DNA from 2 places in the Streptococcus sp. HMSC071D03 genome. Region 2 is predicted to be linked to the other one. Evidence: predicted binding sites of a transcription regulator. Region 2 holds the regulator's gene; the other holds the start of a gene.
What was found. The regulator NrdR, encoded in region 2, represses ribonucleotide reductase genes. The targets are predictions, from matches to a motif close to ACACNATATATNGTGT.
Positions count from the first base shown of each region.

Region 1: nrdH (glutaredoxin-like protein NrdH) is a predicted target of NrdR. The motif match lies at 2,043-2,058, and genes of this name have one in related genera.

Region 1 is NZ_KV807799.1:38,823-48,552, forward strand. It holds gene ptsP (phosphoenolpyruvate--protein phosphotransferase) at 1-1,540, opposite strand, end outside; gene HMPREF2837_RS08745 (phosphocarrier protein HPr) at 1,545-1,808, opposite strand; gene nrdH (glutaredoxin-like protein NrdH) at 2,172-2,390, shown strand; gene nrdE (class 1b ribonucleoside-diphosphate reductase subunit alpha) at 2,459-4,618, shown strand; gene nrdF (class 1b ribonucleoside-diphosphate reductase subunit beta) at 4,812-5,774, shown strand; gene HMPREF2837_RS08765 (DeoR/GlpR family DNA-binding transcription regulator) at 5,907-6,674, shown strand; gene HMPREF2837_RS08770 (Xaa-Pro dipeptidyl-peptidase) at 6,950-9,289, shown strand; gene HMPREF2837_RS08775 (arginine repressor) at 9,240-9,710, shown strand.
Region 2 is NZ_KV807790.1:13,935-23,664, forward strand. It holds gene HMPREF2837_RS08140 (3-deoxy-7-phosphoheptulonate synthase) at 1-371, opposite strand, end outside; gene secA (preprotein translocase subunit SecA) at 453-2,966, opposite strand; gene der (ribosome biogenesis GTPase Der) at 3,610-4,920, opposite strand; gene HMPREF2837_RS08160 (NADPH-dependent oxidoreductase) at 4,934-5,647, opposite strand; gene dnaI (primosomal protein DnaI) at 5,644-6,540, opposite strand; gene HMPREF2837_RS08170 (DnaD domain protein) at 6,541-7,707, opposite strand; gene nrdR (transcriptional regulator NrdR) at 7,708-8,181, opposite strand; gene HMPREF2837_RS08180 (GntR family transcriptional regulator) at 8,321-8,686, shown strand; gene HMPREF2837_RS08185 (ABC transporter ATP-binding protein) at 8,690-9,385, shown strand; gene HMPREF2837_RS08190 (ABC transporter permease) at 9,401-9,730, shown strand, end outside.

The sequences.
Region 1 (9,730 bases), on a different contig from region 2:
TTTGGTCACCAGCCATCTCACCACACATACCAGCCCATTTACCTTCAGCGTGAGCTGCTTTGATAACGTTGTTGATCAAACGAAGGATCGATGGGTTATATGGTTGGTAAAGGTATGAAACTTGCTCGTTCATACGGTCTGCTGCCATTGTGTATTGGATCAAGTCGTTTGTACCAATTGAGAAGAAGTCAACTTCTTTTGCGAATTGGTCTGCAAGCATTGCTGCTGCAGGAATTTCAATCATGATACCAACTTGGATGTCATCCGCAACTGCAACACCTTCAGCAAGAAGGTTTGCTTTTTCTTCATCGAAGACTGCTTTAGCTGCACGGAATTCTTTCAAAAGCGCAACCATTGGGAACATGATACGCAATTGACCGTGCACAGAAGCACGAAGAAGAGCACGGATTTGAGTGCGGAACATTGCATCTCCAGTTTCAGAGATAGAGATACGAAGAGCACGGAAACCAAGGAATGGATTCATTTCATGTGGCATATCGAAGTAAGGAAGCTCCTTGTCACCACCGATATCCATTGTACGAACGACAACTGGTTTACCGTTCATTCCTTCAAGAACAGCCTTGTACGCTTCGTACTGTTCGTCTTCAGTTGGGAAGTCTTGAGAATCCATGTACAAGAACTCTGTACGGTAAAGACCTACAGCTTCTGCACCGTTTTCGTTAACACCTTCAACGTCTTTTGGAGTACCAATGTTGGCAGCCAATTCGAAGTGTTTACCGTCAGCAGTAACTGTTTGAGCATCCTTCAAGAGTGCCCATTCAGCTTTTTGTTGAGCGTAAGCTTCACCAGCTGCTTTAAATTCAGCCGCTTGTTCTTCAGTAGGGTTGATAATCACTTCACCTGTAATACCGTTAACAGCAAGAAGGTCACCATCTTTGACAATTTCAGTGATATTGTTTGTACCCAAAACAGCAGCAATTTCAAGTGTACGAGCCATGATAGCTGAGTGACTTGTACGACCACCAATGTTTGTTACAAAAGCTTTTACAAAGTTTTTGTCCAATTGAGCTGTATCAGATGGAGTCAAGTCGTGAGCAATCACGATCACTTCTTCATTGATAGAAGCTGGGTTTGGCAATTTTTTACCAAGGAGATTAGCCAATACACGTTTTGTTACGTCGCGGATATCCGCTGCACGTTCTTGCATGTATGGGTTGTCTTCCATGCCTTCAAAGATTGTGATAAACATATCTGTAACTTCTTTCAGACCTGCTTCTGCATTCACTTTCTTAGCACGGATAGTTTCTTTGATTTGACCGATCAATTCAGGGTCAGCAAGAACCATCAAGTGGGCGTCAAATACTTGTGCCGCTTCTTCACCAAGCGTACCTACAGCCTTCTCGCGGATAAGAGAAAGCTCGTTTTGAGAAGCTTCAAGAGCAACATCCAAACGAGCCTCTTCTGCATTTGTATCTTCGACTGTAACAGTCTCGAATGATAAATCCGGTTGAACGAGTAGATATGCTTTTGCAACTGCAACACCGTCAGATGCTGCGATTCCCTTAAGCATTTCTGTCATTTCCTTATGCCAATCCTTCTTTTTCCATTGTTTCTGAGATTGCAGCAATAGCGTCATCAGCGTCTGCACCTTCAGCAGTGATTGTAACGTCAGCACCTTGACCAACACCAAGGCTCATTACACCCATGATAGATTTAAGGTTAACTGATTTACCTTTGTACTCAAGAGTGATATCTGAAGCAAATTTGCTAGCAGTTTGCACCAACAATGTTGCTGGACGTGCGTGAATACCTGTTTCTGCCACTACGTGGAAATCTTTAGAAGCCATAGTTTGACTCTCCTTTAATAGTTTTCTTGTTGAGTTACATATCTGATAACCCTTACAATTTAGTATTATATCACCTTCATTGATATTTTTCAAGTATTTTATGGACTTTCTTCAATTTCCTTTCAGATAACTTGCTGAAAATCTTCTATTAAATTTAACAAAACACAGTATGTAGTTTTGGTGAAAATCCTAATCATTGAAATAATGCTTTTTCGCTAGTTGCTTTCAAAACCCACACTATATATTGTGTTTGTAGGTAAAATCGGTAAAACAATTACACAAGATTTAGTTTTAGAAAGTTGACAAAGTTTTTTTTTCTGATATACTAAGAAAGTAATAATTTTTTAAAGAGGAGTTACAGAAATGGTAACCGTATATTCTAAAAACAACTGTGTCCAATGTAAAATGACGAAACGTTTTTTAGACAGTAATAATGTTGAATATAAAGAAATCAATCTTGATGAACAACCTGAATACATTGATCAAGTAAAAGAGCTTGGCTTTAGTGCTGCTCCTATTATTCAGACACCGACAGAAGTTTTCTCTGGTTTCCAACCAGGTAAACTCAAACAACTTGCTTAAGAATCAGGACAAAAGCTTCTATGTCTACCTTAGAAGCCTTTCTTTTGTAATTAGATAAAGGATTTTTTATGGGATTAAAACAACTTGAAGATGTGACTTACTTCCGTCTTAATAACGAAATTAACCGTCCTGTGAATGGACAAATCATGCTTCACAAAGACAAGGAAGCTCTTGAAGCCTTCTTTAAAGAAAATGTTGTACATAATACAATGGTTTTTCATTCAATTACGGATAAAATTAACTTCCTTATTGAACATAACTATATTGAAACAGCATTTATCAAGAAATACCGTCCAGAATTTTTGGAAGAACTACACCAATTTATCAAGGATCAGAACTTCCAATTTAAGTCTTTCATGGCTGCCTATAAATTCTATAATCAATATGCTTTGAAGACTAATGATGGGGAGTACTATCTTGAAAGCATGGAAGACCGCGTCTTCTTTAACGCCCTTTATTTCGCAGATGGTGATGAAGCGATTGCTCTCGATATCGCCAACGAAATCATCCACCAACGTTATCAACCTGCTACTCCTTCTTTCTTGAATGCAGGTCGTGCGCGTCGTGGTGAATTGGTATCGTGCTTCTTGATCCAGGTAACAGATGATATGAACTCTATCGGACGTTCTATCAACTCTGCTCTTCAACTTTCACGTATCGGTGGTGGTGTGGGAATTTCCCTCAGCAATCTTCGTGAAGCTGGAGCTCCTATCAAAGGATATGAGGGTGCTGCTTCTGGTGTCGTACCAGTTATGAAGCTTTTCGAAGACAGTTTCTCTTACTCAAACCAATTGGGGCAACGTCAAGGTGCTGGGGTTGTTTACCTCAATGTCTTTCACCCAGATATCATCGCCTTCCTTTCAACTAAGAAGGAAAATGCCGATGAAAAAGTTCGTGTCAAGACTCTCTCGCTTGGTGTTGTTGTACCAGATAAATTCTACGAATTAGCACGTAAAAATGAAGAAATGTACCTCTTCAGTCCTTATTCTGTAGAAAAAGAGTATGGTGTGCCTTTCAACTACATCGATATCACTGAAAAATACGATGAATTAGTAGCAAATCCAAACATCCGTAAGACAAAAATCAAGGCTCGTGATTTGGAAACTGAAATTTCTAAGTTGCAACAAGAATCTGGCTATCCTTATGTAGTCAACATTGATACTGCTAACCGTGCAAATCCTGTTGATGGAAAGATCATCATGAGTAACTTGTGTTCTGAGATTCTTCAAGTCCAAGAACCAAGTCTTATCAACGATGCTCAAGAATTCCTTAAAATGGGGACTGATGTCTCATGTAACCTTGGTTCAACAAACGTGGTCAACATGATGACTTCACCTGACTTTGGTCGCTCTATCCGTGCAATGGTACGTGCTTTGACTTTTGTTACAGATAGTTCACACATCGTAGCTGTTCCTACTATCGACCATGGAAATAGCCAAGCTCACACCTTTGGGCTTGGTGCTATGGGACTTCACAGCTACCTTGCCCAACAACTGATTGAGTATGGATCCCCTGAGTCTGTTGAGTTTACAAGCATTTACTTTATGCTTATGAACTACTGGACCTTGGTAGAATCTAATAACATCGCGCGTGAACGTGGTGTTACCTTCCACAACTTTGAGAAATCAGACTATGCTAACGGAAGCTACTTTGATAAGTATTTGACTGGAGAATTTCTTCCGAAATCAGACCGTGTTAAAGAACTCTTCAAAGATATCTTTATCCCTACTGCTGCTGACTGGGCTGAACTTCGTGATAAAGTTAAAGCAGATGGACTTTACCACCAAAATCGCCTTGCTGTAGCGCCAAATGGTTCGATCAGCTACATCAACGATGTTTCTGCTTCTATCCACCCAATTACGCAACGTATCGAAGAACGTCAAGAGAAGAAAATTGGTAAGATCTACTACCCTGCTGCTGGATTGTCAACAGAAACCATCCCTTACTATACTTCTGCTTACGACATGGATATGCGTAAGGTCATCGATGTGTACGCAGCTGCAACTGAGCATGTAGACCAAGGACTTTCACTCACTCTCTTCATGCGTAGTGATATTCCGACTGGACTTTACGAATGGAAAAAAGAAAACAAACAAACGACACGTGACTTGTCTATCCTTCGTAACTATGCCTTCAACAAAGGTATCAAGTCTATCTACTACGTCCGTACCTTTACCGATGATGGTGGAGAAGTCGGTGCTAACCAATGTGAGAGCTGTGTGATTTAATCTTTGCTTGAGGAAACTACATTTTCTCAGATAAGTATTCATTTACCGAGCTAAACTAAACTGGAATAAGCATCTATACTATGGAAAAACAAAAAAGTCGGGCTTCCGACTTTTTGTGCGAAACTCCTCTAGGATTATGATAAAATAGAGATAATTGTGAGTTCGCAATACTAAACACAGAAAGAGATTTCAAATGGAAACTTACTACAAAGCCATTAACTGGAATGCCATCGAAGATGTCATCGACAAATCAACTTGGGAAAAACTGACGGAGCAATTCTGGCTTGATACACGTATTCCCTTGTCAAATGACCTAGATGACTGGAGAAAGCTTTCTAACAAGGAAAAAGACCTTGTTGGTAAAGTTTTTGGAGGTTTGACCCTTCTTGATACCATGCAATCAGAAACTGGTGTTCAAGCCCTTCGTGCTGATATTCGTACGCCTCACGAGGAAGCTGTTTTCAATAACATCCAATTTATGGAATCTGTCCATGCAAAATCTTATTCATCAATCTTTTCTACCTTGAATACAAAGGCTGAGATTGATGAAATTTTCGAATGGACTGATACCAATCCTTACCTACAAAAGAAGGCTGAGATCGTCAACGAAATCTACCTAAACGGAACTCCTCTTGAGAAGAAAGTAGCTAGTGTTTTCCTTGAAACCTTCCTTTTCTACTCTGGTTTCTTTACACCACTCTACTATCTTGGAAACAACAAGTTGGCCAACGTAGCAGAAATTATCAAATTGATTATTCGTGATGAATCAGTTCATGGAACCTACATCGGCTACAAATTCCAACTTGGTTTCAATGAATTGCCAGAAGATGAGCAAGAAAAACTCAAAGAATGGATGTACGATCTCCTTTATACTCTTTATGAGAACGAGGAAGGATATACTGAAAGCCTATACGACGGAGTTGGATGGACTGAAGAAGTTAAAATCTTCCTTCGTTACAATGCTAATAAGGCCCTTATGAACTTGGGGCAAGATCCTCTCTTCCCTGACTCAGCTGACGATGTCAACCCTATCGTTATGAATGGTATTTCAACTGGTACATCAAACCACGACTTCTTCTCTCAAGTTGGTAATGGTTATCTACTTGGTGAAGTTGAAGCTATGCAAGATGATGACTATAACTATGGTCTAGATTAATACAAGACTTTACGAAAACATCTGACTTTGTTTAAAAACTCAGATGTTTTTTTGTTTTTGTTTATTTTTGTTCTTTACATTGATTGATTTTCCAGTTTATGGTATTATAGTAATAGATATGGAGGTGATCCGATGCTTAAGCAAGAAAAACTAGATACTATTTTAGAAATTGTTAATACAAAAGGGACTATCACTGTTAAAGAGATTATGAATCGCCTTGATATTTCCGATATGACAGCTAGACGATATTTACAAGAGTTAGCGGATAAGGATTTGCTGGTTCGAGTTCATGGTGGAGCTGAAAAACTTCGAACAGGTTCTTTGTTAAACAATGAGCGTTCTAACGTTGAAAAACAAGGACTACAAACAGCAGAAAAGCAAGAAATTGCTCGCTTTGCTAGTCACTTAGTTGAAGAAAGAGAAACTATTTTTATCGGTCCAGGTACTACGTTAGAGTTCTTTGCGCGTGAGCTTTCTATCGATAACATCCGTGTTGTTACCAATAGTTTGCCTGTATTTCTCATTCTAAACGAGCGTAAGTTGACTGATCTAATTCTAATCGGTGGTAATTATCGTTCAATTACTGGAGCATTTGTAGGCACTCTAACCCTCCAAGATATTTCCAATTTGCAATTTTCAAAAGCCTTCGTTAGTTGTAATGGTATCAAGGATCACGCTATCGCTACTTTTAGTGAAGACGAAGGAGAAGCTCAGAAATTAGCACTGGAAAACGCCAATAAAAAGTATCTCCTCGCTGACCATAGCAAATTTGATAAGTTTGATTTCTTTACATTTTACAACATTTCAGATATCGATACTATTATCACTGATTCTAAATTAAGTGACGAAACACTCCTATCCCTATCTAAACAAACTAAAATTATCAAGTCTAAACCTTAAACTCTACAACTAGTCATAGAATCTAGTAACTGCTACTAATTCAATGGCTAGTTTTTTATTTTATATTAAGCGTGCAATCTAAAATATTTCAATTATTTTTCAAAATCTATGATTTCTGTATTTTTAATTTAATAGATTCCTCGAATCTGTCTTTTTATATTCCATTTCACGAAGTCCTCCTTTTTAGTTTATTATAACAGTTACTTGTATTTTCTATCATTTTCCTTGCTTTTTTGATATAATAAATTCAGAATGATTCTTCAAAGGAGGCATCTATGCGTTTTAATCAATTCAGTTACTATCCTGTAAGCCAGCAAGAAGCTTTACAGGAATTATCCAACCTTGGGTTCAAGCTTGATCCAACAGATTCAGCTAAGGAACAGTTTGAAGCTTTTGTTAGAACTTATTTTTTCAATTATAAAAATACGGATTATCCCCTCACAACTTTAGCGGTTGACAAAGAAACTGATCTACTCACTTTCTTCAATTCTGATCGTGAATTAACTTCAGAAATTTTCTATACTGTTACCTTTCAGTTGCTTGGTTTCAACTACTTAATAGACTTTGAAGATGGTCTAGCTTTTCATAAAGAAACGGCATTCCCTATTGTATACGGAGATTTGATTGACAATCTCTATCAACTCCTTAACACGCGCACTAAAAAGGGAAATACCTTGATTGATCAGCTAGTTAGTGATGGTCTTATCCCTGAGGACAATGATTACCACTACTTCAATGGAAAGAGTTTGGCTACTTTCTCAACTAACAATGTTATTCGTGAAGTTGTTTATGTAGAAACTCGTATTGATTCTGATAATGATGGTCTACCTGATTTAGTCAAGGTTAGCATCATCCGTCCGACTTACAATGGCAAAATTCCAGCAGTCATGACTGCAAGTCCTTACCATCAAGGAACCAATGATAAAGCAAGCGATAAAGCTCTTTACAAAATGGAAGGGGAGTTAGCAGTCAAAGAACCTCACGAGATTGGCTTAGAAGAACCAAGGATTAGTTTTGTTGAGCCAGTTGGCCAAGCAGACCTCGTTTCAGAAGCCGAAGAAAAACTGACTCATATCAATAGCAGCTACACACTTAACGACTACTTCCTTCCAAGAGGATTTGCAAATATCTACGTATCTGGTCTTGGTACAAAGGATTCTCAAGGTCAGATGATTAATGGTGACTACCGACAAGTTGAAGCCTATAAAAATGTCATTGATTGGCTCAATGGTCGTTGTCGTGCCTTTACAGACCATAGTCGTGAACGTCAAGTCAAGGCTGACTGGTCCAATGGTAAAGTCGCCACTACTGGTCTTTCTTATCTAGGAACAATGTCTAATGGTCTTGCTAGCACAGGAGTGGATGGTTTAGAGGTCATCATTGTTGAAGCCGGTATTTCTTCTTGGTACAACTATTACCGAGAAAATGGTCTGGTAACAAGCCCTGGTGGCTATCCAGGGGAGGACTTCGATTCATTAGATGAATTAACTTATTCTCGTAATCTCTTAGCTGGTGACTATATTCGTGGAAACGAGGCTCATAAAGATTCTATAGAAGAACTGAAGAAAAATTTAGACCGTAAAACTGGAGATTATAACCAATTTTGGCATGACCGCAACTACCTACTCAATGCCCAAAAGGTTAAGGCTGAAGTTGTCTTTACCCACGGTTCACAAGACTGGAATGTAAAACCACTTCATGTCTATCAAATGTTCAATGCTCTTCCAAGCAATATTAAAAAACATCTCTTTTACCATAACGGCGCCCATGTTTATATGAACAACTGGCAGTCTATTGATTTCCGTGAATCCATGAATACTCTTTTGACGCAGAAATTATTGGAGCAAGAAACTGACTACCAACTTCCAAGAGTCGTTTGGCAAGACAATACTGCTCCTCAAACCTGGCTGTCACTTGAAGATTTTGGAAATCAAAGTGACCATAAAGCTTTCTCTTTAGGTACTGAAGAAGCTGTCATTGAAAATCATTACCAAGATTCTGACTTCGAACGATTTGGAAAGACCTACCAAACCTTTAATAATGAATTGTATCAAGGTAAGGTGAATCAGATTACCATTGATCTTCCAGTGACTGAAGATCTTCATATCAATGGTCGTGTTAAACTAAACCTTCGTCTCAAGTCAAGTACTAATAAAGGTCTTCTCTCTGCCCAATTTCTCGAACTTGGTCAAAAGAAATACCTACAACCATATCCAGGAGTTTTGGCTGCTCGTACTATTGATAATGGTCGTTACCACATGCTGGAAAACCTTTGCGAACTACCATTTAGCCTAAATGCACAGCGTGTTATCACCAAAGGCTATCTCAATCTTCAAAATCGTCATGGTTTATTGAAAATCGAAGAGATCAAGCCAGATGAATGGATGGAATTCCAATTTGAACTCCAACCAACTATTTACAAACTAAAAGAAGGCGATACAGTACGTCTCGTTCTTTACACAACAGACTTTGAGATTACTGTACGTGACAATACAGACTATCACTTGACTGTCGACCTTGCACAGTCCAATCTTGAGATACCTTTTAAAAGGGAGGTAACTGTAGATGAACAAAGCCGAGCAAAGACACCAGCTCATCCGAGCCCTAATCACTAAACAAAAAATTCATACCCAAACTGAATTACAAGAACTACTGATTGAAAACGGAGTACAGGTCACACAAGCAACACTTTCAAGAGACATCAATCTGATGAATCTTTCTAAGATTCGTGAAGGTGAACACTCCTATTATTCAATCAACACTGACTCTACATCCAAGTGGGAAAAACGCCTAGAAGTGTATATGGAGGAAGCCCTCTACATGATGCATCCTGTTCAACACCAGGTTGTCATCAAAACCTATCCAGGTTTGGCGCAATCCTTTGGATCCATCTTAGATGCCCTAAACTTCCCTGAAGTTGTGGCTACCATCTGTGGCAATGATGTCTGTTTGGTTATCTGCGAGGATAAAGAACAAGCTCAATCTTGCTTTGAACGCCTCAAACAATTTGCACCACCTCTATTTTTTGATCGGTAACAAAATCCCGTGATGACTAT
Region 2 (9,730 bases):
TGCAAGTGGCGAACCGCCTTGATCCCATTGATAAGGCTCGGCGCTTCTTTGGCATTTGGTTGGTGAATCAAACCCTTATAGCCATCACCATTAGTACGTGGTTTAGCAGTGTAGACGCGCATCACCATAAAGACACGGTCTTTGACTTCTTCTTGCAATTTTGCCAAACGCTTGGCATACTCAAGAACTGCTTCTTCATTGTCAGACGAACACGGACCAATCACCAACAAAATGCGTTGATCTTCACCACGAATAATCGCTTCAAGTTCTTGATCGCGTTGTTGTTTATTGGCAAGTGCTTGTCCTTCTAATTTAGACAAACTACGAACTTCTTCAATATTAATTTTAGGGCTTTTGGCTGTAAATACCATGATTCATCCTCCTTATAAAGCAAACGGACGCCAAGTGAAAATTCACTTTTCACTAGGCATCCGCCTGAAAATTAGTCATTCTTAACGTCGTTTACCGTGACAGTTTTTAAATTTCTTACCAGAACCACATGGACACAAGTCATTACGCTTAACTTGGCTAAGATCCAAATCTGCAGGAAGGTCAGCTTGTTGGGCAACAATATTTCGAGTCGCTGTCGTGCTGATATGACGCTCCGCCTGTGGGCGTTCTTGTTCATGGATTTGAGCTTTCATCATCAAACGAGTAACATCAAACTCAATAGAACCAATCATATCATTAAACATACGGAAACCTTCTGCTTGATACTCTACGACTGGGTTGTTCTGAGCATAACCACGGAGACCAACAGCATTACGCAACTGGTCAAGGGCATCGATATGGTCAGTCCATTTATTGTCAACCACACGTAGGATCAATACCTTCTGGAATTCCTTAACGGCTTCTTCATCTCTCAACTTAGACACTTGGTTATTGTAAACAACCAAAGCACGTTGGAAGAGTTCTTCCTTGATTTCTTTATCTGACAAGCCTGACAAGTCATCAAGAGAAATAGAATCTTCTGGCAAGAGGTTGAATCTAGCAAAGTTGAGGATTGCTTCTAATTTTTCATCTTGTTTAGCACGAGCATGGTTATCGACAACACGATTAATAGTGCGTTTAATCATGGCATGAATCTCAGGAGCAAGGTCACGATCAGCAGTGATAACATCGTAGCGTTGTGAGTAGATAATCTCACGTTGTTCACGCATGACGTCATCGTACTGAAGGACTTGTTTACGAGTATCGTAGTTGTTTCCCTCAACACGTTTTTGAGCTGCTTCTACTTGACGGGTCAACATGCGAGATTCAATAGCTTCGTCAGACATATTGAGGCGTTCAAAGACACCTTTCAAGCGTTCTGAACCAAAGCGTTTCATCAAATCATCTTCAAGAGAAAGGTAGAATTGAGATTCACCTGGATCCCCTTGACGACCTGAACGTCCGCGAAGCTGGTTATCAATACGACGGCTTTCATGGCGTTCTGTACCAATGACACAAAGTCCTCCAAGTTCACGAACACCTTCACCAAGTTTGATGTCGGTACCACGACCGGCCATGTTAGTTGCGATGGTAACGGCACCACGCTGACCAGCGTTCATGATAATTTGAGCTTCTTTGTAGTGATTCTTGGCATTCAATACTTCGTGAGGAACGCCTGCAGCTACCAATTTTTTAGAAATGTAGTCACTGGTTTCAACTGCAACCGTACCAACCAAGACAGGTTGACCTTTTTGGTAGCGAGCTTTTACATCTTCGACAACAGCCTTAAACTTAGCATCGATACTTGCATAGAGTAGGTCTGAGTGGTCGATACGTTGAACCGGACGGTTTGTTGGGATAGGAATAACACGAATGTTGTAGATTTCACGGAATTCTTCTTCCTCAGTCTTACCTGTACCCGTCATACCTGACAATTTCTTGTACATACGGAAGAGGTTTTGGTAGGTGATAGAAGCTGAAGTCTTGGTTTCATCTTGGATTGGCACACCTTCTTTAGCTTCAATCGCTTGGTGCAAACCATCAGAATAACGACGACCTTCCATGGTACGACCAGTAAATTGGTCGACAATCAAGATTTCTTGCTCTTCGCTGACCACATAGTCAATATCAAGAAGCATGATGTAGTTGGCACGAAGGGCATTATCGATAAAGTGAGTCAGAGCAACATTTTCAATATCGTAGAGGTTGCTTAGATTAAAGTAGCTTTCGGCCTTGTCAATACCTGAATCTGATAGACCAATAGTCTTAGACTGAATATCAATGATATAGTCATCCTTATCCAAAGACTTCACAAAATGGTCTGCCATATGGTAGAGTTGACTTGTTTCAACTGCATTGGCCCCTGAAACAATCAAAGGAGTACGAGCTTCGTCAATCAAGATTGAGTCGACCTCATCGACCAAGGCGTAGTTGAGTGGACGTTGAACCATATTCTCCGCACGGACAACCATGTTATCACGGAGGTAGTCAAATCCGATTTCTGAGTTGGTTGAGTAAGTGATATCACACTCATAGGCTTCTTTTTTCTCCATTGGAGATTTGGCCGCCAAGTTGATCCCTACTGATAAGCCAAGCCATGAGTACAACTCACCCATCTCAGTCGCATCACGTTCAGAAAGGTATTCATTGACCGTAACTACGTGAACCCCTTTACCTGAAAGAGCATTGAGGTATACAGGCATCGTCGCTGTCAAGGTTTTCCCCTCACCAGTACGCATCTCAGGAACGTCACCATGGTGAAGAACGATCCCCCCCATAACCTGAACCTTATACGGGAAAAGACCAAGAACACGCTTAGCTCCCTCGCGTACAACAGCAAACGCCTCATACAAAAGTTGGTCAAGAGTCTCACCATTTTGGTAGCGTTGTTTGAATTCTTCTGTTTTTGCTTTCAATTGCTCGTCTGTTAACGCAGCCATTTCATCTTCATATTTGAGGACTTTATCAGCCATCTTCTCCAGACGACGAATCTCTCCTTTATCATTTTCGATGATTGATTTTAATAAATTTGCCATTTTTTTCCTTACTTTAAATTCTGAATATTTTAGAATGTTCTTTTTATTGTAGCATATTTGCCCAATTTTTTCAAGAAATATTCCATTTTCCCTTAGAGCAAAAAAGGGCTAATCAAGGTGATTAGTTCCCTTAAAATTCCTATTCCGAGGCTAGTTTTCTTCATTAATGTTTCTAGCTAGTTTATCCATGAAAAAATTTCCATCATTTTCTATCAGATAAAAGCTTGCCTATTTCTTTCAAGGAAGACTGGATTTCTTCTTTTCCAATCGTAGCTTATTCATAAATTTTAGACAAGCATAGATTTTCCAGTCATTGACTAAGGATAAAAAGACTAAAAGTAGCCATATCACCCATCTAGCAAGATCCCTTGGTTCTTGTAAAATAAAGTTAAATAAGACTAGCGAAAAAAGAGTGAAAACTAGACTAAACAAGGCTGCTAGAGGCATATAAAACCAATAAAAATAGTAAAAGACAGAAAAGTACTTACTTCCTGGCTGTACCTTCCCTTGCCAACGAAAAAAGTAAAAGTAGGGTGCCAAAATCAAGAATTTTAATAGTTTTTCCATCTCCTTACCTCTCCAACGCTTTCCTTATTTTATTATAGCAAAAAAATCTGGAAATATCTTTCCAGATTCTGCTTTTTTATTTTCGTTTTCTTGCGATTAGGTGAATTGGTGTTCCCTCAAAGACAAAGGCCTTGCGAATTTGATTTTCCAAGAAACGCAAGTAAGAGAAGTGCATAAGCTCTTCTTCGTTGACAAAGATGACAAAGGTTGGTGGTTTGGTTGCTACTTGAGTCGCATAGAAAATCTTGAGGCGTTTCCCTTTGTCGGTCGGTGTTGGATTGATGGCGATAGCATCCATAATCACATCGTTCAAGACAGCTGATGGAATACGGGTATTTTGACTTTCACTGATTTGCTTAATCATCTCAGGCAACTTGTGGAGACGTTGCTTGGTCAAAGCTGATACAAAGATAATCGGTGCGTAAGGCAGGTATTGGAACTGCTCACGGATATCCTCTTCCCAGTTTTTCATGGTGTGGTTATCTTTTTCAAGAGTATCCCACTTATTGACCACGATAATCATCCCTTTACCAGCTTCGTGGGCAAATCCAGCGATACGCTTGTCATACTCACGAATACCTTCCTCGGCATTGAGGACCATCAGAACTACATCTGAACGGTCAATAGCACGCATAGCACGCATAACCGAGTATTTCTCAGTATTTTCATAGACTTTACCTGACTTACGCATACCAGCCGTATCAATCATGGTAAACTCTTGGCCGTCAGCATCTGTAAAGTGGGTATCAATGGCGTCACGAGTTGTACCAGCGACAGGACTGGCAATGACGCGGTCTTCTCCCAAAATGGCATTAATCAAGCTAGATTTTCCAACATTTGGACGACCAATCAAGCTGAATTTAATAACATCTGGATTTTCTTCTTCAACTTCATGAGGAAGATTTTCTACGATAGCATCTAGCACATCCCCGGTCCCGATACCGTGAACAGATGAGATCGGTAGAGGTTCGCCCAATCCAAGAGCATAGAAATCATAGATATCATTTCGCATCTCTGGATTGTCAACCTTGTTAACGGCTAAGATGACTGGTTTATGAGTTTTATAAAGTTTACGGGCAACGTATTCGTCCGCATCTGTAATTCCTTCTTTACCAGACACGACAAAGACGATAACATCTGCTTCTTCCATGGCAATTTCTGCCTGGTGCTTGATTTGTTCCATGAAAGGCGCATCGACATCATCGATACCCCCAGTATCAATCATACTAAAAGAACGATTGAGCCACTCACCTGTGGCGTAGATACGATCTCGCGTTACACCTTCAATATCTTCTACGATTGAGATGCGTTCTCCCGCGATACGGTTAAATAGGGTTGATTTCCCAACATTGGGACGTCCCACAATGGCAACAGTTGGTAAGGCCATGTTTTCTCACTTTCTACAATAACTTCTTCTGCTCAAGATTTTCTCGAGTCGAGCTTGGTTCTGGATTGCCAAATTGCTCTGCCAAACGTTGACTCCAAGTGGTAGTCGCACGCGCACCTGCATATTCAGTCTGTACACGGTCATAGGCTTCAATTGCCTCAGTTAACTGTTCTTGGTATTCTTCCTCAAAGACAACATTCTCTAGTGGCAGTCTTGGTTTTACAGCATGCTGTTGATTTGGCACACCGAGTGCAATCCCAAAGACTGGATAGGTATAGTCAGGAAGCTTGAACAATTCTGCTAACTCAACAGACTTGTAACGCACCAAACCGATAATCACTCCGCCATAGCCTAGGCTTTCTGCCGCAAGCAAGGCATTTTGTCCAGCTAGAGCTGCATCTACTGAAGTGATGAGGAGTCCTTCCACCCCTTGAGGTTGGAAAACATCCGTATGGAGACGAGCCCCTTTTTCTGCACGGTTTAGATCACCAACAAAAAGTAAAAATGCTGCAGACTGGCGAATCGCTTCCTGAGGAACTAGCTCAAATAAGGCGTCCTTCTTTTCTTGACTTCTGACAAGAATGACAGAGTAGGATTGGAAATTTTTCCAAGAAGAAGCCATTTGGGCAGCTGTCAAGATCTCATTCAAGTCTGCTTGGGGAATCTCTTGCTCCTTAAATCTGCGCACCGAGGTATGAGATTTCATTAAGGTGATTGTTTCTGTCATCGGCGGTTTTCTCCTTCAAGTCGTGTTTCCTCTGCTAAATAACGAATGCGTTCCATGACGCGTCTAGCTTCCCAAGTTTCGTCATTTCCGTTTTTCCCTTTAGCGAAATGCTTCTCCAAATCTTCAAAGTTGAAGTTGGAGGTGAAAAAGGTTGGCAAATCTTCCTGCATACGATATTGGAGAATAACCTGCAGGATCTCGTCACGCACCCAAGCTGTTGATTGCTCGGCACCAATATCATCCAAAATCAAGACTTCAGCAAGCTTAATCTCATCCACCAAGGTCTTGACATTGCCATCACCGATAGCATTTTTGACATCGATGACAAAGCTCGGATAGTGGAGGAGCGTTGATGAAACACCACGTTTTTCTGACAAATCATGAGCAAGGGCAGCCACCATGAAACTTTTACCCACACCAAAGTCTCCATATAAGTACAGACCTTTTCGAATAGCTGGATATTGCTCCACAAAGGCTAGGAGCTTTTCAAAAACTGGCAAGCGCCCCAAATCATCTAAATCAACTTGAGCTAGGCTAGCTTTTTTAAGACTAGCTGGAAGATTGATTAGCTTGAGACGGTTTTTAATTGCCGCTTCTTTTTCTGCTGCGATTAGTTCCGGAGTCTCTTCATAGGAAACATCTGCATAGCCATGATTCATGACTAGGATAGGCTTGTAGCCACGCGCGATATAGTCTGTATCTCCTCGGAGGAACTTATCTCTCTCAGTGATGTATTGGTTAAACTTGGAAATACTACGGTTTAACTCCTCCTGACTGAGAGATTCTTTCTGGATAAAGGCTGCAACATCAGGGTCCTTCACAATTTGCTGGACTAAATCCTGATACTGAAATCGGCTTGGTTGACGCTTGAGTACGTCTCCGACACTTTCCATCTAGTCTCCTCCTTTTTCTAATCGAGCTAACATTTCTTTTTTCTTACGTTCTAGTTCTAAGCGAGTTTCTTCGCTCGTTTCATTCTTATATTCAGGATTGCTCCATTTAGGCACATTGGTTTTTGCTGGGGCAGTCTGATTCTGCTTTTGCGTTTTTGCTTTTTGGCCACGTTCACGAATACGGAGAACTGCCTCCTCGGCACTACGGATATTTTGATAGGCGTAGTCATTAGCCACCTTCATGGCGTATTTTTCATTGATATTGGCCGAATCAACCTTATTAAAGGTCAGGAGCAAGATAACATTGATCACTTCATCCAGCAAACCCAAGGCTGCCATCTGCTGGAGCAGGTCCCGTTCAGTCTGGGTAATACTTCCCTTGCGGGTCTGCTTAATCTCAGCAAGGAATTGCAAGGCTGTCTTTCTCTTAGCCTCTCGGATAATGGTTGCTTCCTTGGGACTAAAGTCAGAAGTCACAGGCTTTTGCGCTATCTTTTCACGGATGCGTTTGACAGAAATCACTTGCGACACTGCTGTCGCTTTGGCTACTTGATAAGTCTCAAACCAGGTCCACTTCTGCTCGTCAGCTATTGCAAACAAGGTCAAAACATCCGAAGTCTCATCTTGAAAACGAAGACCATCACGGGCCATGAGCTGACGGAAATGCTCCAAATCAAAATCATCTGCTGCAGGCTGGCTGCTAGAGGTTTCTTGACTCGCAGACTCGGATAACTGAGGGAAGATTTGACTCAAGGCCACCGAGATAGGTTCCCCTTCAACACGTTCCTGTCTCATGACTGCAACCGCACTATCTCCAATCATTTTTTCTAACAAGGTCCGATAAACTGTATGTTGTAAAAATTCTTGAGTTGATAAGGGAGAATGGAGTAACAAGTTATAGGCCTCTCCCTGCTGATAGAGGGTCACCAATTTCATGGCTGTTAGAGTTTTAAAAGCCTTTAAAAGACTATCCATCCCAAAATTCAGATGGTTAAGCATAGCTGCAAAGAGGTGCTCCTTTTGGCCACCATCCCAAAAAGTCACAGCATAAAGATAGAGGCTCAGCGCCTCCTGACCGATAATCGGGAGGTAGCACTGCACCATTGATGAGGTATCTTGCGACACCCGATTATTCTTTACAAAAGAAAAACGGTCATTTGGCTTCATTTATTTTTCCTTTTTCTTTTTAGAGGATTGTGTGATCTGCTGGAGGAGGCTTTCAAGCTCACTCACATCCTTAAAGCTACGGTAAACACTGGCAAAACGTACATAAGTAATCTCATCGAGCTCTGCCAACTCTTCCATAACCAAGGAACCAATATCCTCACTCTGAATTTCATTTTCATTGCGACTACGGAGTTTTTGTTCGATGCGATTGACCACCATGCCAATCTCATCACTAGACACTGGACGTTTCTGGGCTGAACGAATAATCCCGTTAAAGATTTTATCTCTTGAAAATTGTTCCCGTGTACCATCTTTTTTGACTACAACTAGCGTTCTCTCTTCTACACGTTCATAGGTTGTAAAACGATGCTGACACTCTTCACACTCACGTCTTCTTCTGATTGTATTTCCTTCTTCAGCCTGGCGACTATCGATCACACTTGATTTTGTAGCGCCACATTTTGGACAACGCATGCCTTTCCCTCCTTGTCGTTTTCTTTTCATTATACCATTTTTTAAGAGATTCCCAAAATAATTCTCCTTTTGGCTTGACAAGTTTTTTGTTTTGTTGTATTATTAAATTAATACAAAGGTAATTAGAAAGGAGATCGTGATGTCTTGGACATTTGATAACAATAAACCCATTTATTTGCAGATTATGGAGAAAATCAAATTGCAGATTATTTCCCATAAACTCGAGCCCAATCAACAGCTTCCAACCGTTAGAGAATTAGCTAGCGAGGCAGGGGTCAATCCCAACACCATCCAGCGCGCCCTATCGGACTTGGAGAGAGAAGGCTTCGTTTATACCAAGCGGACGTCAGGACGCTTTGTCACAGAGGATTTGGACTTGATCCTCCAATCCCGTAAGCAACTGTCAGAAGAACAGCTGCAACAGTTTGTAACAGGCATGGTAGAATTTGGTTATGAAAAAGAAGAACTACCGACTGTTTTGAGAGATTATATTGAAGGAGTTTAAACTATGACTTTGTTAGCATTAGAAAATGTGTCAAAATCCTATGGAGCAAGCCCTGCTCTTACAAATGTTTCCCTTGAAATTCCAGCTGGAAAAATCGTTGGCCTCCTTGGCCCAAACGGTTCTGGAAAGACAACCTTGATTAAACTAATCAACGGCTTACTACAGCCAGAGGAAGGGCGTATCCTCATCAATGGCATGGAACCAAGCCCAGCAACTAAAGCAATTGTTTCTTATCTTCCTGATACGACCTACCTCAACGAGCAGATGAAGGTCAAGGAAGCTCTCACTTATTTCAAGACCTTCTACCAAGATTTTAATCTGGAACGTGCTCAAGGTCTTCTTCGTGACCTTGGTATTGATGAAAATAGCCGTTTCAAGAAACTCTCAAAAGGGAACAAAGAAAAGGTTCAGTTGATCCTTGTCATGAGTCGTGATGCTCGTCTATACGTGCTTGATGAACCGATCGGTGGTGTCGACCCTGCAGCTCGTGACTATATCTTGAATACCATCATTAACAACTACTCTCCAACTTCTACTGTCTTGATTTCAACTCACTTGATTTCAGACATCGAGCCAATCTTGGATGAGATTGTCTTCCTCAAGGATGGAAAAGTCGTCCGTCAAGGAAATGTTGATGATATTCGCTATGAGTCTGGAGAGTCTATCGACCAACTCTTCCGTCATGAGTTCAAAGCCTAGATAAAGGAGATTATTATGTTTTGGAATTTAGTTCGTTATGAATTTAAAAATGTTAACAAATGGTATTTAGCCCTCTATGGTGCTGTACTGGTACTTTCTGCTCTTATCGGAATTCAAGCAAGGACTTACAACGATATTCCTATCAAAGAAAGTCAACCTATTCTACTTATTTTTCTAGCACTCGTGTTTGGTGGCTTGATGATTACGCTTGGGATTTCAACCTTGATTTTGATCATCCGTCGCTTCAAGGGTAGTGTCTATGATCGACAAGGTTATCTGACTTTGACCTTGCCAGTTTCCGAACACCAGATTATCATGGCCAAACTCTTGGGGGCCTTCATTTGG